One region of the Chelatococcus sp. CO-6 genome, then DNA from elsewhere that is predicted to be linked to it. Evidence: predicted binding sites of a transcription regulator. Region 1 holds the regulator's gene; each other region holds the start of a gene.

Evidence for each region. The regulator PhoB, encoded in region 1, activates phosphate uptake and scavenging genes when phosphate is short. The targets are predictions, from matches to a motif close to TGTCATNNANCTGTCAT.
Region 2: a site for PhoB is predicted at 1,814-1,830, ahead of phnD (phosphate/phosphite/phosphonate ABC transporter substrate-binding protein). Genes of this name have one in related genera too.
Region 3: a site for PhoB is predicted at 5,061-5,077, ahead of AL346_RS01345 (UDP-2,3-diacylglucosamine diphosphatase). Genes of this name have one in related genera too.

What each region holds. Positions count from the first base shown of each region.
Region 1 covers NZ_CP012398.1:1,974,751-1,981,733, reverse strand. Annotated here, with positions in the region: gene AL346_RS09305 (aspartate aminotransferase family protein) at 1-591, opposite strand, end outside; gene AL346_RS09300 (GcrA family cell cycle regulator) at 963-1,508, shown strand; gene phoB (phosphate regulon transcriptional regulator PhoB) at 1,612-2,313, opposite strand; gene phoU (phosphate signaling complex protein PhoU) at 2,342-3,061, opposite strand; gene pstB (phosphate ABC transporter ATP-binding protein PstB) at 3,091-3,909, opposite strand; gene pstA (phosphate ABC transporter permease PstA) at 3,942-5,696, opposite strand; gene pstC (phosphate ABC transporter permease subunit PstC) at 5,689-6,983, opposite strand, start outside.
Region 2 covers NZ_CP012398.1:3,933,556-3,940,538, forward strand. Annotated here, with positions in the region: gene AL346_RS18410 (sensor histidine kinase N-terminal domain-containing protein) at 1-1,118, opposite strand, end outside; gene AL346_RS18415 (response regulator transcription factor) at 1,111-1,797, opposite strand; gene phnD (phosphate/phosphite/phosphonate ABC transporter substrate-binding protein) at 1,919-2,947, shown strand; gene phnC (phosphonate ABC transporter ATP-binding protein) at 3,108-3,905, shown strand; gene phnE (phosphonate ABC transporter, permease protein PhnE) at 3,902-4,705, shown strand; gene phnE (phosphonate ABC transporter, permease protein PhnE) at 4,702-5,526, shown strand; gene AL346_RS18440 (DUF2200 domain-containing protein) at 5,620-5,970, opposite strand; gene AL346_RS18445 (hypothetical protein) at 6,312-6,500, opposite strand; gene AL346_RS18450 (amidase) at 6,493-6,983, opposite strand, start outside.
Region 3 covers NZ_CP012398.1:248,297-255,279, forward strand. Annotated here, with positions in the region: gene dgcA (N-acetyl-D-Glu racemase DgcA) at 1-833, shown strand, start outside; gene AL346_RS01330 (MFS transporter) at 785-1,969, opposite strand; gene AL346_RS01335 (hypothetical protein) at 2,134-3,135, shown strand; gene AL346_RS01340 (glycosyltransferase family 1 protein) at 3,144-4,178, opposite strand; gene AL346_RS01345 (UDP-2,3-diacylglucosamine diphosphatase) at 4,178-5,011, opposite strand; gene AL346_RS01350 (DMT family transporter) at 5,185-6,114, shown strand; TPP riboswitch at 6,155-6,261, shown strand; gene thiM (hydroxyethylthiazole kinase) at 6,292-6,983, shown strand, end outside.

The sequences.
Region 1 (6,983 bases):
CAACGCCTCGGGCGCAACGGCGCGGATGCCGCCCTCGCCCTGGATCGGCTCGATGAGGATGGCGCCGGTCTGCGGGCCGACGACGGCCTCGAGCGCCTCCCAGTCGCCGAAGGCGACCTGGTCGAAGCCCTCGACCTTGGGGCCGAAGCCCTCGAGATATTTCTTCTGGCCGCCGGCGGCGATGGTCGCCAGCGTGCGGCCGTGGAAGGCGCCCTCGAAGGTGACGATGTGGAAGCGCTCGGGCTGGCCCTTGGACGAATGGTAGCGCCGGGCCATCTTGATGGCGCATTCCAGCGCCTCGGCGCCGGAATTGGTGAAGAAGACATTGTCGGCGAAGGTGGCATCGACCAGCCGCTGGGCGAGCCGCTCGCCCTCGGGGATGCGCACGAGGTTCGACGTGTGCCAGAGCTTGCCGGCCTGCGCGGTCAGCGCCTCGACGAGATGCGGATGGCAATGGCCGAGGGCGTTGACTGCGATGCCGGCGCCGAAATCGAGGTATCGCTCGCCGCTTCGCGTCACGAGCCACGCGCCCTCGCCCTTCTCGAATTCGATGTCGGCCCGCGCATAGGTCTGCAGAAGCGGCGAAGTCACGTCTCTCGTCTCCGCGATGAGGCGCCGGCCTGCCGCCGGACGCCTCGGATTTTCCCGAAAATCAAAGTGCCGCCCGGGCAGGGGCGGCACCGTCCACAATTTTAGATGGGTCACGGAGCCTGTCAATTCAATCGCATTGATACGATCGATCAGCCGGCGCCCGATTGCTGTCATGATCTTGGGGAAAACGCAGATCGGCCGGCGCGAAGCCTTGCTCGCGCCTTCCCTCATATTGTAGTTTCCGAGCCACAGACCACGACATATCGTGTGGCCAATTCCCTATCGGCGCTACCTGCAGCAGGATGCGACGAGGCGAGAGCCTCTTTCGCGCTTCCCTTGCGCGCGCCGAGACGAGCCGGGCGGAGAGAGCGATGAGCGATCAGAGCAATACCTGGAGCGACGAGCGGGTGGAGCTGCTGCGCAAGCTCTGGACCGAGGGCCTCAGCGCCAGCCAGATCGCTGCCGAGCTCGGCGGCGTGACGCGCAATGCCGTCATCGGCAAGGTGCATCGGCTCGGCCTCTCCGGCCGCGCCAAGTCGGCGGCCCCGGCGGCATCCCGGCCACGCAAGGCGGCGCCCACACGCAGCCCGAGCCATCCCATGGCGCAGCCGTCGGGCCAGACCGTCGTGCGCGGCAACACGGCCCTCGCCGCAGCGCCGGAGCTCGAGACCGAGGCGGTGCCGCAGCAGCAGTTCCAGCCGCAGGAAGAGGTGGTCGTGCCGCTGAGCGAGCGCGTCACCATCATGGAGCTGCGGGAAGCCATGTGCCGCTGGCCGATGGGCGACCCGACGACGCCGGACTTCCGCTTCTGCGGCGCCCGCTCCCTGCTCGGCATGCCCTATTGCGCGCACCATGCGCGCATCGCCTACCAGCCGGCGGCGGACCGCCGGCGCGAGAAGAAGGTGATGCGCTCCTGAGCCTCGCAGCGGGCTTTAAGATAAACGAAAGGCCGGGGCGGCGACGCTCCGGCCTTTTTCTTTGATGGCGAGGAAGCGGACGGGCGGCCGGCACCGCCGCCCCTCACTCCGCGTGCGAAAAGGTCTCGTCGAAGGAATAGCCGGCGCCACGCACCGTGCGGATGGGATCGGGCTTGCGGGCGCGGTTGATGGCCTTGCGCAGGCGGCCGACATGCACGTCCACCGTGCGCTCGTCGATGTAGACGTCGTGGCCCCAGACGCCATCGAGCAGCTGCTCACGCGTGAACACGCGGCCGGGGCTCTGCATCAGGAACTCGAGCAGCTTGAACTCGGTGGGGCCGAGGTGCAGCTCGCGGCCGGAACGGCGCACGCGCCGGGTCTCGCGGTCGAGCTCGATGTCGCCGGCCGTGAGGAGGGTGGCCACATGGCCCGGCTTGGCGCGGCGCAGCAGCGCGCGCACGCGCGCCAGCAGCTCCGGCACCGAGAAGGGCTTGACGACATAGTCGTCCGCGCCGGTGGCGAGGCCGCGCACGCGCTCGCCCTCCTCGCCGCGGGCGGTGAGCATGATGACGGGCAGCCGCTCGGTCTCGCGCCGGGCGCGCATGCGCCGGCACAGCTCGATGCCGGATAGGCCCGGCAGCATCCAGTCGAGCAACACGAGGTCCGGGACCTGCTCGCGCAGGCGCACCTCGGCCTCGTCGCCGCGGGCGACGGCGTCGACGGTGTAGCCTTCGGCCTCGAGGTTGTAACGCAGGAGGAGTGTGAGCGGCTCTTCGTCTTCGACGATGAGGATACGAGGTCCCATCGGTCCTTCCGTTACGCGTGATCGACGCTTACTGCTGGCCGGCGACCGGCACCGTGGTGAAGCTCGACTCGTCGCTCTTCGGCCGCTCGGCGGCGAGCGGCTTGCCGGTGACGAGATAGTGGATGGTCTCGGCGACATTGGTGGTGTGGTCGCCGATGCGCTCGATGTTCTTGGCGAGGAACAGGAGATGCGTGCAGAAGCTGATGTTGCGCGGATCTTCCATCATGTAGGTCAGGAGCTCGCGGAAGATCGAGGTGTAGAGCGCGTCGATGCGGTCGTCGCGCTGCCACACGTCGAGCGCGCGGGCCGTGTCCTTCTGCGCATAGGCGTCGAGCACGTCCTTGAGCTGGGCCTGCACGAGGTCGCTCATGTGCTGCACGCCGCCGACGATCTTCTGCGGCTGCATCTCGTTGCTGATGGCGACGACGCGCTTGGCGGTGTTCTTGGCGAGGTCGCCGACGCGCTCGATGTCCCCTGCCACGCGGATGGCGGAGACGATCTCGCGCAGGTCCACCGCCATCGGCTGGCGCTTGGCGATGGTGAGCACGGCGCGCTCCTCGACGTCGTGCTGCAGGGCGTCGAGCCGCTCGTCGACGGCGATCACCGCCTGGGCGAGGGCCGCATCGCGCCGCACCAGGGCCATCGTCGCGTCGCCCAGCATCTTCTCGGCGATGCCGCCCATCTCGGCGATCTTGCTGCGCAGGGTGTCGAGCTCGACGTCGTACGAGCTGACGATATGATCGGTCATCGTCGGCAATCCTTGTTCCTGCGGCGGCCTCAGCCGAAGCGCCCGGTGATGTAGTCCTGCGTCCGCTTGTCCTGCGGGGCCGTGAAGATCTGTTCCGTCGATCCTTCCTCCACGAGCTTGCCCAGGTGGAAGAAGGCCGTGCGCTGCGAGACGCGCGCCGCCTGCTGCATCGAGTGCGTCACGATGACGATGGTGTAGTTCTCGCGCAGCTCGTCGATCAGCTCCTCGATCTTCGCGGTGGCGATGGGATCGAGCGCCGAACACGGCTCGTCCATGAGGATGACCTCGGGATTGACGGCGATGGCGCGGGCGATGCACAGGCGCTGCTGTTGCCCGCCGGAGAGGCCGGTGCCCGGCGAGGTGAGGCGGTCCTTCACCTCCTCGTAGAGGCCGGCGCGCTTGAGGCTCATGGTGACGACCTCGTCGAGGTCGGCCTTGGAACTGGTGAGCCCGTGGATGCGCGGCCCGTAGGCGACGTTCTCGTAGATCGACTTGGGGAAGGGGTTCGGCTTCTGGAACACCATGCCGACCTTCGCCCGCAGCTGCACCGGGTCGAGGCCCCGGTCGTAGATGTCGCTGCCGTCGATCTCGATGCGGCCGCTGACGCGGCAGATCGGGATCGTGTCGTTCATCCGGTTGATGCAGCGCAGGAAGGTGGACTTGCCGCAGCCGGACGGGCCGATGAAGGCCGTCACCGCCTTCTCGGGAATGTCGATCGAGACATCGTGCAGGGCGTGCTTGTCGCCGTAGTAGACGTTGACGTCCCGGGCGACGACCTTCGTCACCGCCTCGTCCGCGGCTTCGGCCGCCGTGGCCTTGGCCAGCTCGATGTTCGGCATCGTCGTCATCATAGAGAACTCCCTTCGGCTCGGGACGCGGCTCACCAGCGGCGCTCGAAGCGGCGGCGCAGCAGGATGGCGAGCCCGTTCATGATAAAGAGAAAAGCGAGCAGAACCAGGATGGCGGCGGCCGTCTTGGCCTGGAACAGCGGCTCCGGCAGGTCCGACCACAGGTAGATCTGCACCGGCAGCGCCGTCGCCGCGTCGGTGATCGAGCCCGGCACGTCGACGATGAAGGCGACCATGCCGATGAGGAGCAGGGGCGCGGTTTCGCCGAGCGCATGCGCCATGCCGATGATCGTCCCCGTCATGATGCCGGGCATGGCGAGCGGCAGCACGTGGTGGAACACCGCCTGCTGGTGCGAGGCGCCGATGCCGAGCGCTGCCTCGCGGATCGACGGCGGCACCGACTTCAGGGCGGCGCGGCTCGCGATGATGATCGTCGGCAGCACCAGGAGGGCGAGCACGAGACCGCCGACGAGCGGCGCCGAGCGCGGCAGGCCGAAGAAGTTGAGGAACATCGCGAGGCCGAGCAGGCCGAAGACGATCGAGGGCACGGCCGCGAGATTGTTGATGTTGACCTCGATGAGATCCGTCAGCCGGTTCTTCGGTGCGAATTCCTCGAGATAGACAGCGGCGCCGACGCCGATCGGCAGGCACAGGACCAGTGTCACCAGCATGGTCAGCGCCGAGCCGATGAGGGCCCCGAGGATGCCCGCCTGCTCCGGCTCGCGGCTGTCGCCGGAGGTGAAGAAGCGGCTGGCGAAATGCGACGCGACCATGCCGCGCTGCTTCAGGTCCTCGAGCCAGGCGACCACCTGGTCGTCGAGGCGGCGGTTGGCCTCGGGCTGGGTCAGGGTGAGGATGTCCCACCGGCCGGCGGCCACGGCGTCGGTGTTGGCCAGCGGCACGAGCACCGTGCCGCGTGCCTCGGAGGCACTGATCTCGGTCAGCTTGACGATGCCGCCGTTGATGAAGACGAGCTTCGAGGGCAGGTCTGCCGTCAGCCGCTCGGGCGCATCCGCCGCGGCAGCGCGCGCTTCGGCGGCAGCAGCTTCACCCTCGAGGTCGGCGATGCGCCTCTGAAGGGCCTCGCGCTGGTCACCGGTGACATCGGCCGCCGCGGCGGTCAGCCGCGCGGCCTCGCGGCGGTCGGCGGCCGCCTCCTCGCGCAGGCTCTCCTTGACCTCGGCGAGGGCGCGGGCGAAGTCGGGGGCCGAGCTCGTCAGCACCACGTCCTCGCCGTCGAGCGTCACCTGCGCCTGCCCCTGGCCGGCGCTCTCGCGCCGCCCGGTCATCAGGCCCTTGAGATAGAGGTCGGCCGCGTCATCGAACAGCGCCTCGATCGTCACCGGCTGGCCGATGACGGCGGGATCGGCCAGCACCCGATCGCGCAGCGTTATGGCCGCACCGGAGGACAGGAGGTCGTTGTTGAGCTTGCGGCGCAGGGCACGCGTCGTGACCTGCGGGAAGAGCTCCTGCAGGCCCGCGCGCAGCACCGCGTCGTAGTCGCCGCTGCGCAGCGCCTGCGGATCGGTCGTGCCGTCGCTGGAGACCTGCTCCAGCGTCGGCGTCACGGTCATCGTCAGGCGATATTCGGTGAAGGCCGGCATCGCCTTGACGACGACGTCGCTGATCAGGACGACGAGGAAGATCGCCGCGAGCGCGATGGCGCCGATGCCATAGGCACGGAACCGTGCCTCCGCGGCGTGGCGCCGCCTCAGCCGCGCCTGGGCCTCGTCCGAGGAGAGACCGAACCGACGGGCGCCTGGAGGGGGTGCAGCAATGTCAGTCATATTGCTCTCGGTATTTGCGGACGATGCGCAGGGCGATGATGTTGAGCGCCAGCGTGAAGAAGAAGAGCACGAAGCCGAGGGCGAAGGCCGACAGGGTCTTGGCGCTGTCGAACTCCTGGTCGCCGACGAGCAGCGTCTTGATCTGCACGGTGACCGTCGTCACGGCCTCGAGCGGATTGAAGGTGAGATTGCCGGCGAGGCCCGCCGCCATGACGACGATCATCGTCTCGCCGACGGCCCGCGAGATGGCGAGCATGAGGGCCGAGACGATGCCGGGCAGCGCGGCCGGCAGCACGACGCGCTTGATGGTTTCCGACCGGGTCGCGCCCATGCCGTAGGAGCCGTCGCGCAGCGACTGCGGCACGGCGTTGATGACGTCGTCCGACAGGGACGAGACGAAGGGGATGATCATGACGCCCATGACGAGGCCGGCGGCGAGCGCGCTCTCCGACGCGACGGAGAGGCCGAGCGTTTCGCCGACGCTCTTGATGAAGGGCGCCACGGTAAGCGCGGCGAAGAAGCCGAACACCACGGTCGGGATGCCGGCGAGCACCTCCAGCACGGGCTTGGCGACGGCCCGGACGCGCGGTGTCGCGTATTCGGACATGTAGATCGCCGCGAAGAGGCCGACCGGCCCCGCGACCATCATCGCGATCAGCATGATCAAGGTGGTGCCGGCGAAGAGCGGCACGGCGCCGAAGGTGCCGGACTGGCCGACCTGGTCGGCCCGGATCGCCGTCTGCGGCGACCACTGCAGGCCGAAGAGGAAATCGTACCAGGGATAGCGTGCGAAGAAGCGCAGCGTCTCGAACAGCACCGAGAAGACGATGCCAACGGTCGTCAGGATGGCGACGCCCGAGCAGGCGATGAGGACGACCTTGGTGACGTGCTCGAAGCTGTTGCGGGCGCGGAAGTCGGGCGCAAGGCGCCGGCGGCCGAAGGCAAAGCCCGCCGCCGCCCCGGCAAGGCCGAGGACGAGGAGCGCCACCTCCGCCTCCGTGCGCGCGCCCGAGTAGGCGTCGGCCGCAACGGCAATGCCGGGATCGGGCGCGCCCGCGAACTGGCCGAGGGCGACGAGGCGCGCCTCGCGCAGGCGCCCCTCCTGTTCCAGCGCGTTCTGCGGCGCGAGCTCCGCCGGCAGGGCCGCGAGCGTGCGCGCCTCGACGTAGCGCGGCGCCAGCGGCGTCCACACCGCGAGGGCGACGAGCATCGGCAGGACGCAGAGCGTGGCCAGAAACAGGCCGTGATAGACGGGCAACGAATGAAGCCGCGCGCCGCCGCCTACGA
Region 2 (6,983 bases), 2.0 Mb from region 1:
TCCACCGGGCCCGCAGGGGCATGGACGAGGGCATTCTCGACGAGATTGCGGACCATCTCGCGCAATACGAACGCGTCGCCCCGCACGGGCACGGGTTCGCCATGGCAACCGGCCAGGCGAAGGCGTTGCGCCTGCAGCGGATCGATGCGGCGCACGGCCTCCTGCACCGTGGCGGCGAGGTCGACGATGGCGCGCGGCTGCGCTTCGAGCCGGTGCAGGATCGTGGCGTCGCTCAGGATCTGGCTCGCCAGCACGCTGGCGTTCACCGCATTGACGTGGATGCGGGCTAGCCGCTCGCGCACGCTTCCGTCCGGCGCCTCGTCGAGCGCTACCTCCGACTGGGCGCGGATGTTGGCGAGCGGTGTGCGCAGCTGGTGGGCGGCATCCGCGGTCACGCGCTTGAGCCCGTCGAGCGTCGAGCCGAGGCGGTCCATGAATTCGTTGAGCGCGGCGACGAGCGCACGCACCTCGCGCGGCACGGGTCCCCGGATCGGTGCGAGGTCCGACGCCGCACGGCCGCGGATGTCGGCCTCGACCACGCCGAGGGGCAGGAAGGCGCGCCGCACCGCAAGCCAGATCAGGCAGAAGGCGACGAGTGCCACGGCAAGCGTCGGGAGGAGTGCGTTGCGCGTCAGCTGGCCGGCGAGCTGCTGGCGAGCCTCCCGGGTTTCTGCGACCAGCACGTCGACCCATCCGCTGCCGCTCGTGCCGGCGTGGTAGCGCGCCACGGCGGCGATCCGGATGGGCGTGCCGCGATAGACGCTGTCGTGGAGGCGCGGTTCGGGCGTGCTGGCCTGCGGCACCTCGAGCCCGAGCGTCGGCGAGCCGGTGACGAGCCCGCCGTTCGGCGCCACCACGCGATAGAAGATGCGGTTGAGCCGCGAGGTGCCGAGGATGGCGAAAGCGGCGTAGGGAATGTCGACCGTGACGTCCCCCTCCTGGATCTCCACGGTATCGGCGATGGACAGGGCCGCGGCGGCGAGCACCCGGTCGAACGCTTCATCCGCGGCACGCACGGCGTAGACGCGGATGGCCATGAAGAGCAGGAGCCCGATGACGGCGAGCACAGCCGCCGCCCCGGCCATGACGCTGCGGCGGATCGAGCGGTCCTCAGGCAAGCGGAGCGTCCCCGTCGCCGGTGCGCAGGAAATAGCCGACGCCGCGCTGCGTCACGATCTCCGTCCCGCAGCCCTCGAGTTTGCGGCGCAGGCGCGAGACCAGCAGTTCCACGGCATTGGGCGAGCCCGTGTCGTCGTGGCCGAACAGGTGTGCCACGAGCCGCTCCTTGCTCACCGGCCGGCCAACCCGCGCCATCAGCAGTTCGAGCAGGCCGAACTCGCGCCGGCCAAGCTCCACCAGCGCGCCGCCCACCATGGCGGTGCGCGAGACGAGGTCGATGGACAAGTCGCCATAGCTGATGAGCGATTGCGCCTCGCCCATGCGGCGGCGCAGGAGCACGCGGATGCGGGCCTCGAGCTCGCGCAGGTCGAAGGGCTTGACGAGGTAGTCGTCGGCGCCGAGGTCGAGCACGCTCACCTTGTCGTCGATCTCCGCCCGGGCGGTGATGACGAGGACGGGCATGGTCGTGCCGGAGCGGCGCATCTCGCGCAGGATGGAAAAGCCGTCCCGCCCCGGCAGGTTGATGTCGAGCACCACGAGGTCCACCGGCTCGTGGGCGGCGAATTCGGCGCCCTCGTCCCCGTCGGCGGTCCAGACGACGCCATGCCCCTCACGCTGCAGCCGGGCGACGATCGCCTCGGCGAGGTCGGCAGAATCCTCGATCAGCAGAATCCGCATTTTTCATGACGGTGCGTTGACAGGCTTATGACAGCGAACCGAGCCTAGCCTATCGCCCGTCAATGACAAGCACTCGGCGTCGCCCACAAGGCGCGACCGGCGGACAAGCGAGGAAACGCACATGATTCGCAACCTATTCCTGACGCTGGGCATCACTGCCGTGGCCGCGGCATCCTTCTCTCCCGGTCCGGCCCGGGCCGACGAGTGCGCCAACCGCGGCGAGCTCGACACGCTCTATTGCGACGCCGACCGGGACCTCGTGGCCGATGCGCCGACCGATCCCGCCAAGTGGCGCGATCCGTCGGCCCTGGTCTGGGCCTACACCCCGGTCGAGGATCCTGCCGTCTACGCCAATATCTTCAAGCCGTTCACGGAGCATCTCGAGGCCTGCGTCGGCAAGCGCACCGTCTACTATCCTGCGCAGTCCAACGCCGCCCAGATCGAGGCGATGCGCTCCGGCCGGCTGCATTTCGCCGGCTTCTCGACGGGGCCGACCGGCTTCGCCGTCAACCTGGCCGGCGCCGTGCCGTTCGCCGCCAAGGGCGTCGGCGAGCAGGTGCGCGGCTATCAGCTGCTCGCCATCGTCAAGACGTCGAGCCCTTACGAGAAGCTGTCGGACCTCAAGGAAAAGCGGGTGGCGCATACGTCGCCTTCGTCCAACTCGGGCAACCTTGCCCCCCGCGTGCTGTTCCCCGAGGAGGGGCTGACGCCGGAGCAGGACTACAAGCCGCTGATGTCGGGCGGGCACGACAAGTCGGTGCTCGGCGTCGGCTCGGGCGACTACGACATGGCCGCCGTCGCCTCCGACGTCTTCGAGCGCATGGGCGTGCGCGGCACCGTCAAGTCCGAGGACTTCCGCGTCATCTACCGCAGCCCGGTGTTCCCGACGTCCTCCTTCGCCCACGCGCACGACCTGAAGCCCGAACTCGCGGCCAAGCTGCGCGAGTGCTTCTTCTCCTTCCGCTTCACGCCCGAGATGCAGAAGGAGTTCAACGGCGACGACCGCTTCCTGCCCATCACCTACAAGGACGACTGGGCCGTGGTGCGCGACGTGGCCGAGAAGTCCGGCACGCCCTACAACAAGGCTGCCTACGACGCCGAGGCCAAGCGGGAGGCCGAGGCCCTCGCCAAGCGCAAGCAGCAGAAGTAACCGCCGACAATGAGCCGATCGGCCGGGCCGAAGAGCCCGGCCGATCGCAGCCATGCATCCGCCGGCCTTCGAAAATCGCGCTGCAGACGCGTGCCGTCGGCGCGGGCAGGGCGCTCTGCGCCGTTTCACCTTTCACGACGATCGTTCCAGGGATCGCCCCATGACACATGCTGCGTCCGCCGCAACGCCCGCCGAGGGATCGGCCGGCCTTCTCGCCATCCGTCATCTGCGCAAGGAATACCGGGCCGGCCAGCCGGTGCTCAAGGACATCTCGCTCGACATCGAGGGGCGGGGCGTCACCGCCATCATCGGGCCTTCCGGCACCGGCAAGTCGACCCTCATCCGCTGCATCAACCGGCTGGTCGATCCGACCTCGGGCGAGATCTGGTTCGAAGGCCGCGACCTCGCGCGCCTGCGCGGTGATGCGCTCCGGCTCGCGCGCCGGCGCATCGGCATGGTGTTCCAGGAGTACAATCTCGTCGAGCGCCTCAGCGTCATCGAGAACGTGCTGTCGGGGCGGCTCGGCTACGTGCCTGCCTGGCGTGCCTTCCTGCGCCGGTTCCCGGCCGACGACGTGGCACGCGCCTTCGACCTCATCGATGCCGTGGGCCTCGGCGAGGACTTCGCCACGCGGCGGGCCGACCAGCTCTCCGGCGGGCAGCGCCAGCGCGTGGGCATCGCCCGCGCCATCATGCAATCGCCCGGCCTGATCCTCGCCGACGAGCCCACGTCCTCGCTGGATCCCAAGACCTCCGTCGAGATCATGGAACTGATGGCGCAGATTTCCCGCGAGCGCTCCATTCCCATCGTCATCAACATCCACAATGTCGAGCTCGCCCGCCGCTATGCGCAGCGCATCATCGGCATGTCGCGCGGCGAGGTGGTCTATGACGGCTCGCCTGACGGCCTCGGCGACAGCCACCTGAAGGAGATCTACGGCGGGGAGGACTGGCTATGAGCGCCCCGGCCGCACCGGGCCGGCTGCGCCCGCCCGCCTTTCCCGCCAACTGGCCTGCGCGCCTCGCCTGGGCCGGGCTCGTCATCTACACGATCTACGCGACGAGCGTGCTCGACGTCACGCTGGCGCGCTTCATCGCCGGGCTCGGCAATGCCGGCCACTTCCTGTCGCGGATGTTCCCGCCGAACATGGCGCCCGACAAGCTGGCGCTCATCTACACGGGCATGGTGGAGAGCCTGCAGATCGCCGTTCTGGCGACCTTTGCGGGGGTGCTCCTGTCGCTGCCGCTCGGGCTTGCCGCGGCGCGCAACCTCGCTCCGGTGGCGGTCTACGGGCCGGCGCGGGCCTTCATCGCCATCTGCCGCTCGTTCCACCCGGTGATCGTCGCCATCCTCTTCGTCAAGGCGGTCGGGTTCGGGGCACTCGCCGGCGTGCTCGCGCTCATCGTCGCCACGATGGGGTTCGTCGCCAAGCTCTTCGCCGAGGTGGTCGAGGAGATGAACCCCAAGCAGGTCGAGGCGGTGCGGGCCACCGCCGCCCCGTTCCTCAACGTGCTCATCATGGCGGTGTTCCCGCAGGTGATGGCGCGCTTCGTCGGCCTCACCGTCTACCAGTTCGATTCCAACCTGCGTAACTCCACGATGGTCGGCATCGTCGGCGGCGGGGGCATCGGCGCGCCGCTGTTCACCGCCTATCAGCGCTTCGACTACGACGTCGTCCTCACGATCCTGATCATCATCGTCGCCCTCATCATGTTGTGCGAACTGGTGTCGGGCCGGGTGCGGAGGATCTTCCAGTGAATGCCCTGTCCCCCGTCACCCAGGCGGCGAAGCCGCCGCGCGTCTGGCACCGCTTCACGCCGGCCGAGCGCATCGGGCGCTCGATGGTCTACATCCTGAGCGCCATTGCCGTCGTCTGGTCGCTGCGCACCATCGAGGTCATCCCCGAGTTCCTCTACGATGCTCCGGAGCAGACGGCCGACCTTTTCCGGCGCATGTGGCCGTTCGACTGGGCCTTCTATCCCGAGCAGGTGCACGACGCGCTCATCGAGACCTTCCACATCGCCACCCTCGGCACCTTGCTCGCGCTCGTGCTCGCGCTGCCGCTCGCCTTCCTCGCGGCGCGCAACTTCACCAGGAACCCGGCCCTCAACTGGTTGGCGCAGTTCATCTTCGTGTCCTCGCGCTCGGTCAATTCCCTGATCTGGGCACTGCTCTTCGTCGCCATCTTCGGGCCCGGGGCGCTGGCCGGTGTCATGTCGATCGCCTTCCGCTCCATCGGCTTCATCGGCAAGCTCTTCAGCGAGGCGCTCGAGGAGGCGCAGAAGGGGCCGGTCGAGGCCCTGACGGCCACCGGGGCTCCGCGCGCGATGATCCTCGTCAAGGGCTACTGGCCGCAGGTGGAGCCCGCTTTCTGGTCCGTCGCGCTGCTGCGCTGGGACATCAACATCCGTGAATCGGCGGTGCTCGGCCTCGTGGGTGCGGGCGGCATCGGCGTCGCGCTCGATGCCTCGCTCAACAACCTCTACTGGGACCAGGTGGGCCTCATCCTCGCCGTGATCTTCAGTGTCGTCGTGGTCACCGAGATCGTGACGTCGTGGCTGCGGGCGCGGCTGATCTGAGCCATCGGGGAGGGGGCAGGGCTTGCTCTGCCCCGCCCGTCTGCAGAGGGCGCCAATCCTCCAGTTGCAGCCGCATGAGAAATGCGGCCGGCCCTATTTTCGCAGTATCTTCTCCATCGCCTTCCCCTTGGCGAGTTCGTCTATCAGCTTGTCGAGATAGCGAATTTCCCGCATGGTCGGTTCCTGGATGTCTTCCACGCGGACGCCGCAGATCACGCCCGTGATCAGGTCGCGCGAGGGGTTCATCCGAGGCGCACGTCCAAAAAAGTCCTCGAAGGACGTGTTCTTCGCCAACTGGTCGTCCAGCGCCTCCTGGCTGTATCCCGTCAGCCAACGAATGATCTCGTCGACCTCCGCCTTCGTGCGCCCCTTCTTTTCCGCCTTCGCGACATAGAGCGGATAGACGCTCGCCACGCTGACGGAATAGATGCGATGTTTCGTCATGCGTTCTCCCTGGCTCTGCGCAGATCAGCCGATCGAAGGTAGCCGGAATGAAGCTGCCACATCCAGCGGGGGCGTTCATGAACGGCCGAGGCCGGCCGGGATGCCGGAAAGGGACATCCTCCTGGAAGGGCGAGGTCTCGTCGGATGGTCGACGAGACCTGGACGCTGCGGTGAGGGTGCTCGCGCTCGGTGCCGTCACGGCCACCGCGACACGGCTGCTAACGCACGCCTGAAAATCGCATAAGGAAGATTATGGAACTTGCGACGAGTTGGCTACAGCCGTTTCCGATGGCGTGATCGCGCAATGCTGCGGCCCTGTTGAGCTGACGAGCACGCCTCAGCTAAGGGCCTCGGCGCCGATCGCGGCCGTGGTGGCGGCGCGGACGCAGAGCGAGCCAGAAGTCCCAGGCCACCATGAGCAGCACGACGGCGAAGACGATGATGAGGTCCGGTTCCGGCACGCGCAGCACGATGATGGCGAGGAAGGCGGCGAAGGCCGCGAAAGCGACGATGCCGAACAGCCTATCCATGACGCTCACCCCCTTGTGTCGCCGCGGCGATATGGGCGGCGAGCCACCGTGCGGTCCTCAGCAGGCGCCCGTCATAGCCCCGCCGTCCGACGAGCTGGACGCCCACAGGCAGCCCGTGCGGCCCTTGGAGCAGCGGCAGGCTTACGCTTGGAAGTCCGCACAGGGTCCACAGCACCGAAAATGCCGGGCTGCCGGTGGAGCCCAGGCCGTGCGGCGCCTCGCCGGGCGTGGCCGGCGTGACAATGGCATCGTAGCGCTCGAAGATGCGATCGAGGCCCACACCGAGCACCTCGCGCCAGTCGAGCGCCGAAAGGTAATCGACCGCCGTCACCGCGCGGCCTTCCGCGAGGGTCGCCTGCATGGTCTCGCTGAGCGCATCCCAGCCGCTCTCGCCATAGCGGCGCAGGTTGCGCGCCATGCCCGCCGTGACGAGCCGGCGGTGGGCGGTGGCCGCCTCGTGGAAGATGTCCGGCAGCTCGACCG
Region 3 (6,983 bases), 1.7 Mb from region 1:
ATGGCGAGACCGTCGAGGGCGTCGCCGCCGCCATCGAGGCGCTCGCCCCGGCGATCGCCGCCGGTCTCGACCGCGATGCCCTGCAGGAGGCGATGCCGGCGGGCGCCGCCCGCAACGCGCTCGACTGCGCCCTGTGGGACCTCGAGGCCAAGCGTGCCGGCGTGCCCGCCCACGTCCTCGCCGGCATCGACCGCCTCGGCAAGGCGACGACGGCCTATACCATCAGCCTCGCCGAGCCGGCGGCGATGGCCGAGGCGGCGCGTGCGGCACGGGAGCGCGCCATCCTCAAGATCAAGCTCGGCAAGCCGGAGGACGACATCCGGCGTCTCGAAGCCGTGCGCGCCGCCGCGCCCGATGCGACGCTCATCGTGGACGCCAACGAGGGCTGGCGGCCCCACCTGCTGGCGGACCTGATGCAGGCCTCAGCCGACAACGGCGTCGCCCTCGTCGAGCAACCGTTGCCGGCAGGCGAAGACGCCGTGCTCGCAGATATCGCCCGCCCCGTGCCGGTCTGCGCCGACGAGAGCCTGCACACCCGGGCGGACCTGCCGAGGCTCAGGCCGCTCTACGATGCGGTCAACATCAAGCTCGACAAGACGGGCGGATTGACCGAGGCCCTCAGGCTCACCGCCGAGGCCGAGGCGCAGGGCTTCGCCATCATGGTCGGCTGCATGGTGGGCACGTCGCTCGCCATGGCTCCGGCGATGCTGCTGACGCCGCGCGCCCGCTTCGTCGATCTCGACGGGCCGCTGCTGCTGGCGCGCGACCGGCCGCACGGCCTCGCCTACGACGGCAGCACGGTCTCGCCGCCCTCCTCCCTGCTCTGGGGCTGAGAAATCCGCCGCGCGGCGAGGAGGGCGAGCAGCATGCCGAGCGCGCCGAGCCCCGCCATGGCAAAGTAGCCGCCGGCGCCGAAAGCGCCGTAGAGCGGACCGGTCGCCATGGTCGCCGCGGCCATGGCGCCGGCGTTGCAGGCCGTCAGGATGCCCTGCCAGCGCGCCCGCGCGCCGCGCGGCGCGAGCCCGGTGATGGCGGCGATGGTGCCGAGATGCGTGGCGCCGAAGCTGAGGCCGTGCAGAAGCTGCAGCGCCAGCGTCCCGGCGAAGCCGGGATCGAGCCCCATCAGCGCGAAGCGGACGAGCGCCGCCCCGCCGCCGAGGGCGACGCAGGCGAGCCCCCGCCCCACCGTGCCGACGAACGGCCCGAGGCGCGCGAAGAGAACGATCTCGGCGAGGACGCCGAGCGACCACAACAGGCCGATGGCATTGCCCGAAAGCCCCTGCCCGCGCCAGTGCAGGGTGCCGAAGGCGTAGATCATGGCGTGGCTCGCCTGCACGCTGGCCGCGGCCATGACGAGGGTCAGCAGCGCCCCGCGCTGCCGGCGCACCGCATGAGCAATGGCGGGCGAGGTGTCGACCGGCAACTCCCGCTCGCCCCTCGGCGCGGCGAGCGCCGCCACGGCCCCGAGGCCCGCCACCGCCGCCAGCAGCCAGACGAAGGCATCCGCCTTGAGGACCGTGAGCAGGCCCCCGCCGACGAGATTGGTGACGAGGAAGGCGACCGAGCCCCAGAGCCGGATGCCGCCGTAGCTCAGCCGCGGCCGCCCGTGCAGGTAGGCCGTAGTGGTGACGTCGGTCAGCGGGATGAGCGGCGCCATGCACAAGCCGACGAAGACCATCACGGCCATGATGCCGGCAGGCCCGCCGGTCTCAGCCAGCAAGGCGTAGGCAGCGAGGAGGCCGGCGTTTACAATGGCGAGCAGCACGCCGGCCGGCAGGTGCCGGTCGGCCAGCCCGGTGATGAAGGGCGTCGCGAGGATGCGCACCACCATCGGGATGGCGAGGACGAGACCGATGGCTGCCGCATCGAGCCCGCGGCTTTCGAGCCAGACGGGGAAGAACGGCAGATAGAGGCCGGTGCCGACGAAGATGACGGCATTGAGCAGGCACAGGCGAACGAGGCCATCCATCGGAAGGCTCCCCGCGCCGGCACCCGGCGCGTCGAACGGCGAATCGCGGCATCGGCCGCAATCGAGCCGTAAGGGATCGTTCAGATGCTTGCACTAGCCTGTCGCCCGTCGTCGCTGCGCTGAGCGGCGGCGCTGCGTGAGTGAAACGAGTACGGACGGGCCGCATGACCGAAAGCGACAAGCCGCTCGACGATGCGAGCTACGAGGCCATCGAGGCCGCGGTGATGGAGAGCGAGCGCGGGCGCTGGTTCCTCAACGAGTTCGCGCGCCGCAACCGCAACAGCGACACGCTGTCCGTGCTGCGGGCGATCGAGAAGATGCAGGGCGCCATCCCCGGGCGCTCGCCCCGGCTCGTCTATCTCGAATCCGAGATCGCGGATGTCGCCGCGCTCGTCGCGGCCGGGCAGGCCGCGATCGCGGCCACCCGGCGGGACGATCCCCTGCCTGAGGCGGACGAGAGCACCGATCCCGTGCTGCGCACGGCCCGCGCCGCCGCCGACGGCATGGCGAACGCCACCGAGCAGATCCAGGACCTCGCCTGGGCGCTGCGCGAGCGTGGCGCCGAGGAGGCGCTGTGCACCGCGCTGGAGAAGCATGCCGGCGACCTGCACACCCTCGGCCTGATGCAGGACATCACCGTGCGCCGCCTCGGCCAGGCGCTCGCGCTCCTCGCCAGTGTCGAGCATCGCCTGCGCGGCCTCGCCCCGCGCGAGGAAGCGCCCCGCGCCGGACGCGACAAGCCCGACGTCGTCGTGAGCCTTCCCGGTGGAAGCGACAACGGCCTGCGTCGCCGGCGCACCGACGCGCCCGCCCCCGCCGCCACGCCGGAGAGGACCTCGGACACACGCCCGAACGATGCAGCGAGCCATCCGGCTCAACCGGCGCAGGAGGCGTCGCCGTCGGACGAGCCGCCCGTCGCGCGGGCCGCGCCGGGCCTCGGAGAGGTGCAGCCCGCACGGGTGCGGCGCTATGCCGGCAATGTCGTCTTCGTCGATCCCGGCAACACGCGCCGCGGCAGCGCGGCGCTTGCCCGGGACGAGGCGCCACGGCCTGTTCCGCAGCGGCAGGACGCCGCCCAGAAGAGCGACGAGCCGCGCTTCGAGCCGTCGGTGCTCGCCGCCTTCGACGCCCTGAGCTGGCAGGAGAAGCTGCGTCGCTTCACCTGAGCGTGTAATCAGGCAGCGAGCAGCACGCCGCCCGCCGAGGCGTTCGCCCGCACGATGTTGTCGAAGAACTGGCCCGCGCTCGCCTGCCAGCTGTAGGTGAGCGCCAGATCGCGGCAGAGCCCGCGGTCGATGTCGAGCGCCGCGAGCGCCGCGTTGCGCAGGTCCATGTCGAGGACGCCGCAGCCGGTGCCGCCCACGACATCGAGCGGGCCGGTGACGGGGAAGGCCGCGACGGGCAGCCCGCTCGCGAGCGCCTCCAGAAGCACGATGCCGAAGGTATCCGTCAGGCTCGGGAAGACGAAGACGTCGCTCGCCGCATAGACCTCCGCCAGCTTCTCGCCCGTCAGCGTGCCGAGGAAGCGCGCCTGCGGGAAGCTCTGCTGTAGGCGCGCGCGCGCCGGCCCGTCGCCCACCACCACCTTCGTGCCCGGCAGGTCGAGCTTGAGGAAGGCCTCGATGTTCTTCTCCACCGCGACGCGGCCGACATAGAGGAAGACGGGCCCGGGCACGCCGAGCGCGCCGCGCATGTCCGCGCGCGGGCGGAAGAGGTCGGCATCGACACCGCGCGACCAGCGCATGATATTGGCGAAGCCGCGCGCGCCGAGCTCCCGCTCGAGCGTCGGCGTGCTCACCATGACGCCCGCGCCGGCATTGTGGAAGCGGCGCAGGGCGGCATAGCTCCAGCGCTCGGGGACCGGCAGGCGCGCCGCCAGATACTCCGGAAAACGCGTATGGTAGCTCGTCGTGAAGCCGCGCCCCTCGGCGAGGCAGACGCGCCGCATGGCGAGCCCGATCGGCCCCTCCGTCGCGATATGGACGAAGTCCGGTTTCAGCTCGGCGAGCATGCGGCGCAGCCGGCGGGTGCCGGCGAGCGCGAGGCGGATTTCGCCGTAGGACGGCAGGGGCACGGTCGTGAAGGCGTCGGGCGTGACGAAATGCACGTCCGCCCCGAGCGAGCAGGCATGGGCCGCCACGTTCTCCAGGGAGCGCACCACGCCGTTGACCTGCGGGCGCCAGGCGTCGCTGGCGATGACGACGCGCATCATGCCGCCACCCTCGCCGCCTTCGCGGTGCGCGGGGGCTGCTCGGTAACCGGTTCGCCCGCCATGGCGGCGCGCTGCGGCATCCGTCCGGACCAGTTGAGGATCTCGAGGCTTCCGTCGTAATGCTCGACGAGCGCGGTGCAGGATTCCACCCAATCGCCGGTGTTCACGTAGCGCACGCCGAAATCGTCGTGCATCGCGGCGTGGTGGATGTGGCCGCAGATGACCCCGTCCACCTCGTGCCGCCGCGCTTCGGAAGCGAGCAGTTCCTCGAAGCGGCCGATGTAGTTCACGGCGTTCTTGACCTTGAGCTTGGCCCAGGCCGATAGCGACCAGTAGGTCAGGCCGAGCCGCCGCCTGACGACGTTGAGATAGGTGTTGATCGTCAGCGCCGCCCCGTAGGCCCAGTCGCCGAGAAGCGCGAGCCACTTGGCGTGGCGTACCACGAGGTCGAAGTGATCGCCGTGGATGACGAGATAGCGCTTGCCGTCCGCGGTCTCGTGGATGGCGTGCTCGACGATGTCGATGCCGCCGAAATTGCTGCCCACATAGTCGCGCAGGAACTCGTCGTGGTTGCCGGGCACATAGATGAGGCGCGCGCCCTTGCGCACCTTGCGTAGCAGCTTCTGCACCACGTCGTTGTGGGCCTGCGGCCAGTACCAGCCCGACTTCAGCCGCCAGCCGTCGATGATGTCGCCGACGAGGAAGACCGTGTCGGCATCATAGTGGCGCAGGAAATCGATCAGCAGCTCCGCCTGGCAGCCCTTGGTGCCGAGGTGGACGTCCGAGATGAACAAGGTCCGGACGCGGACAGCGTCGCTTTCTTGGGACACGGGGCAGATCCGTCCGTCTGATCGCGTTGGCCCTAAAGAGCCGATTCACATCTCACTTTGATGACGCGCCCTGTTCCCGTGCCCCCTGCGCATGACAGGCTTGCCCCGGACGGCCTTGGGCAAGCCCCTGTTTCGTGGTTTGGTTACACCTGCATCCAAGGCGGCAGACAGTCGTGAATCCCCTCCTAGGTATCGGCCTCAAGGTCCTCTCGGCGCTTTCGTTCACCCTGATGTCCGCTGGCATCAAGATCGTCAGCACAGAGTTTCCGACCGGGGAGCTCGTCTTCTTCCGCTCCGCCTTCGCGCTGGTGCCGCTCCTCCTGTGGCTCGGCTGGCGCGGCGAGCTGATCGACGCGGTGCGCACGAAGAACATCCTCGGCCATGCCCGCCGCGGCGTCATCGGCTCCACGGGCATGTTCTGCGGCTTCTTCGCCCTGTCGTTCCTGCCCCTGCCCGATGCCATCTCGATCGGCTACACGGCCCCGCTCATCGTCGTCATCCTCGCGGCACTCGTGCTGAAGGAAACGGTGCGGGTCTACCGCTGGACGGCGGTCGCCGTCGGCTTCGTCGGCGTCCTCATCATGCTCGCCCCACATTTCCAGTCGAGCGTGCTCGTCAACGGCTTCGGCGATGGCGCGGCCATCGGTGCCGTCTTCGCGCTGGTCGGGGCCTGCTGCGCGGCGGGGGCGACGGTGGAGGTGCGCCGGCTCATCAGCACGGAGAAGACCGGCGCGGTCGTCTTCTACTTCTCCATGCTGACGACGCTGCTCGGCCTGTCCACCATCGTGCTCGGCTGGAATGCCCCGACCTTCACCGAGTTCTGCATCCTCGTCGGCATCGGCATCCTCGGCGGCCTCGGGCAGATCCTGCTGACGCAGAGCTACCGCTATGCCGACGCCTCGCTGGTCGCCCCGTTCGAATACACGACGATGATCTGGGCCATCCTCATCGGCTGGTTCGTCTTCGGCGAACTGCCGGTGCCGGCCGTCATCGCCGGCTCGTCCATCGTCATGGGCTCCGGCCTCTTCGTCATCTGGCGCGAGCATCGCCTCGGCCTCGAGCGCCGCCGCGCCAACGCCGCGGCCCCGCCGCGCGCCACCTGAGCCGCGCTTGCATTGCGCGGTGAGCCGCCTTAAAGCCACACTGATCTCCTTGGGGTGCCCATAAGGCCGGGCTGAGAGGCGCAACGCGTCAACCCACCGAACCTGAACCGGGTCGTGCCGGCGGAGGAATGCGAGATGCGAAACGACGGGCCCCCGCCCGGGCGGACGGACAGGACCATGCGATCCGGCGATTTCTCCGCCCACGTCGCCCACGAGATCCTCGTGCGGCTGCGCGAGCGGCAGCCCCGCGTCCACGCCATCACCAACGCGGTGGCAAAGAACTTCACCGCCAACATGCTGCTCGCAGCCGGTGCCGTCCCGTCGATGACCGTCGTCGCCGACGAGGTCGCCGACTTCACGCGCCGCGCCGATGCGCTGCTCGTCAACCTCGGCACCCTCGATACGGAGCGCCGCGCCGCCATCCCGCTCGCCATCGCGGCGGCCGAGGACGCGGCCCTGCCCTGGCTGCTCGACCCGGTCTTCGTCGACGCCTCGCCCCGTCGCCTCGCCATCGCCCAGCAGCTTCTCGCCCGCAAGCCGAAGGTGCTGCGCGCGAACGCCTCCGAGTTCGAGGCCCTGGCGCGCCGGCCCGCGGACCGCAAGGGCGCCATGGATCTTGCCCGCGAGCGCGGCTGCATCGTCGCCCTGACCGGGCCGACGGACATCGTGACCGACGGCCGGCGCTCGATCACCATCGCCAACGGACATCGGCTCATGGCCCGGGTCACGGCCATGGGCTGCGCGGCCACCGCCGTGGTCGCCGCCTGCCTCGCCGTGAGCGACGATGCGCTTCTCGCCACGGCCTCGGGACTCGCCATCATGGGCATCGCCGGCGAGGTCGCCGGCGAGAAGGCCGGCGGGCCCGGCAC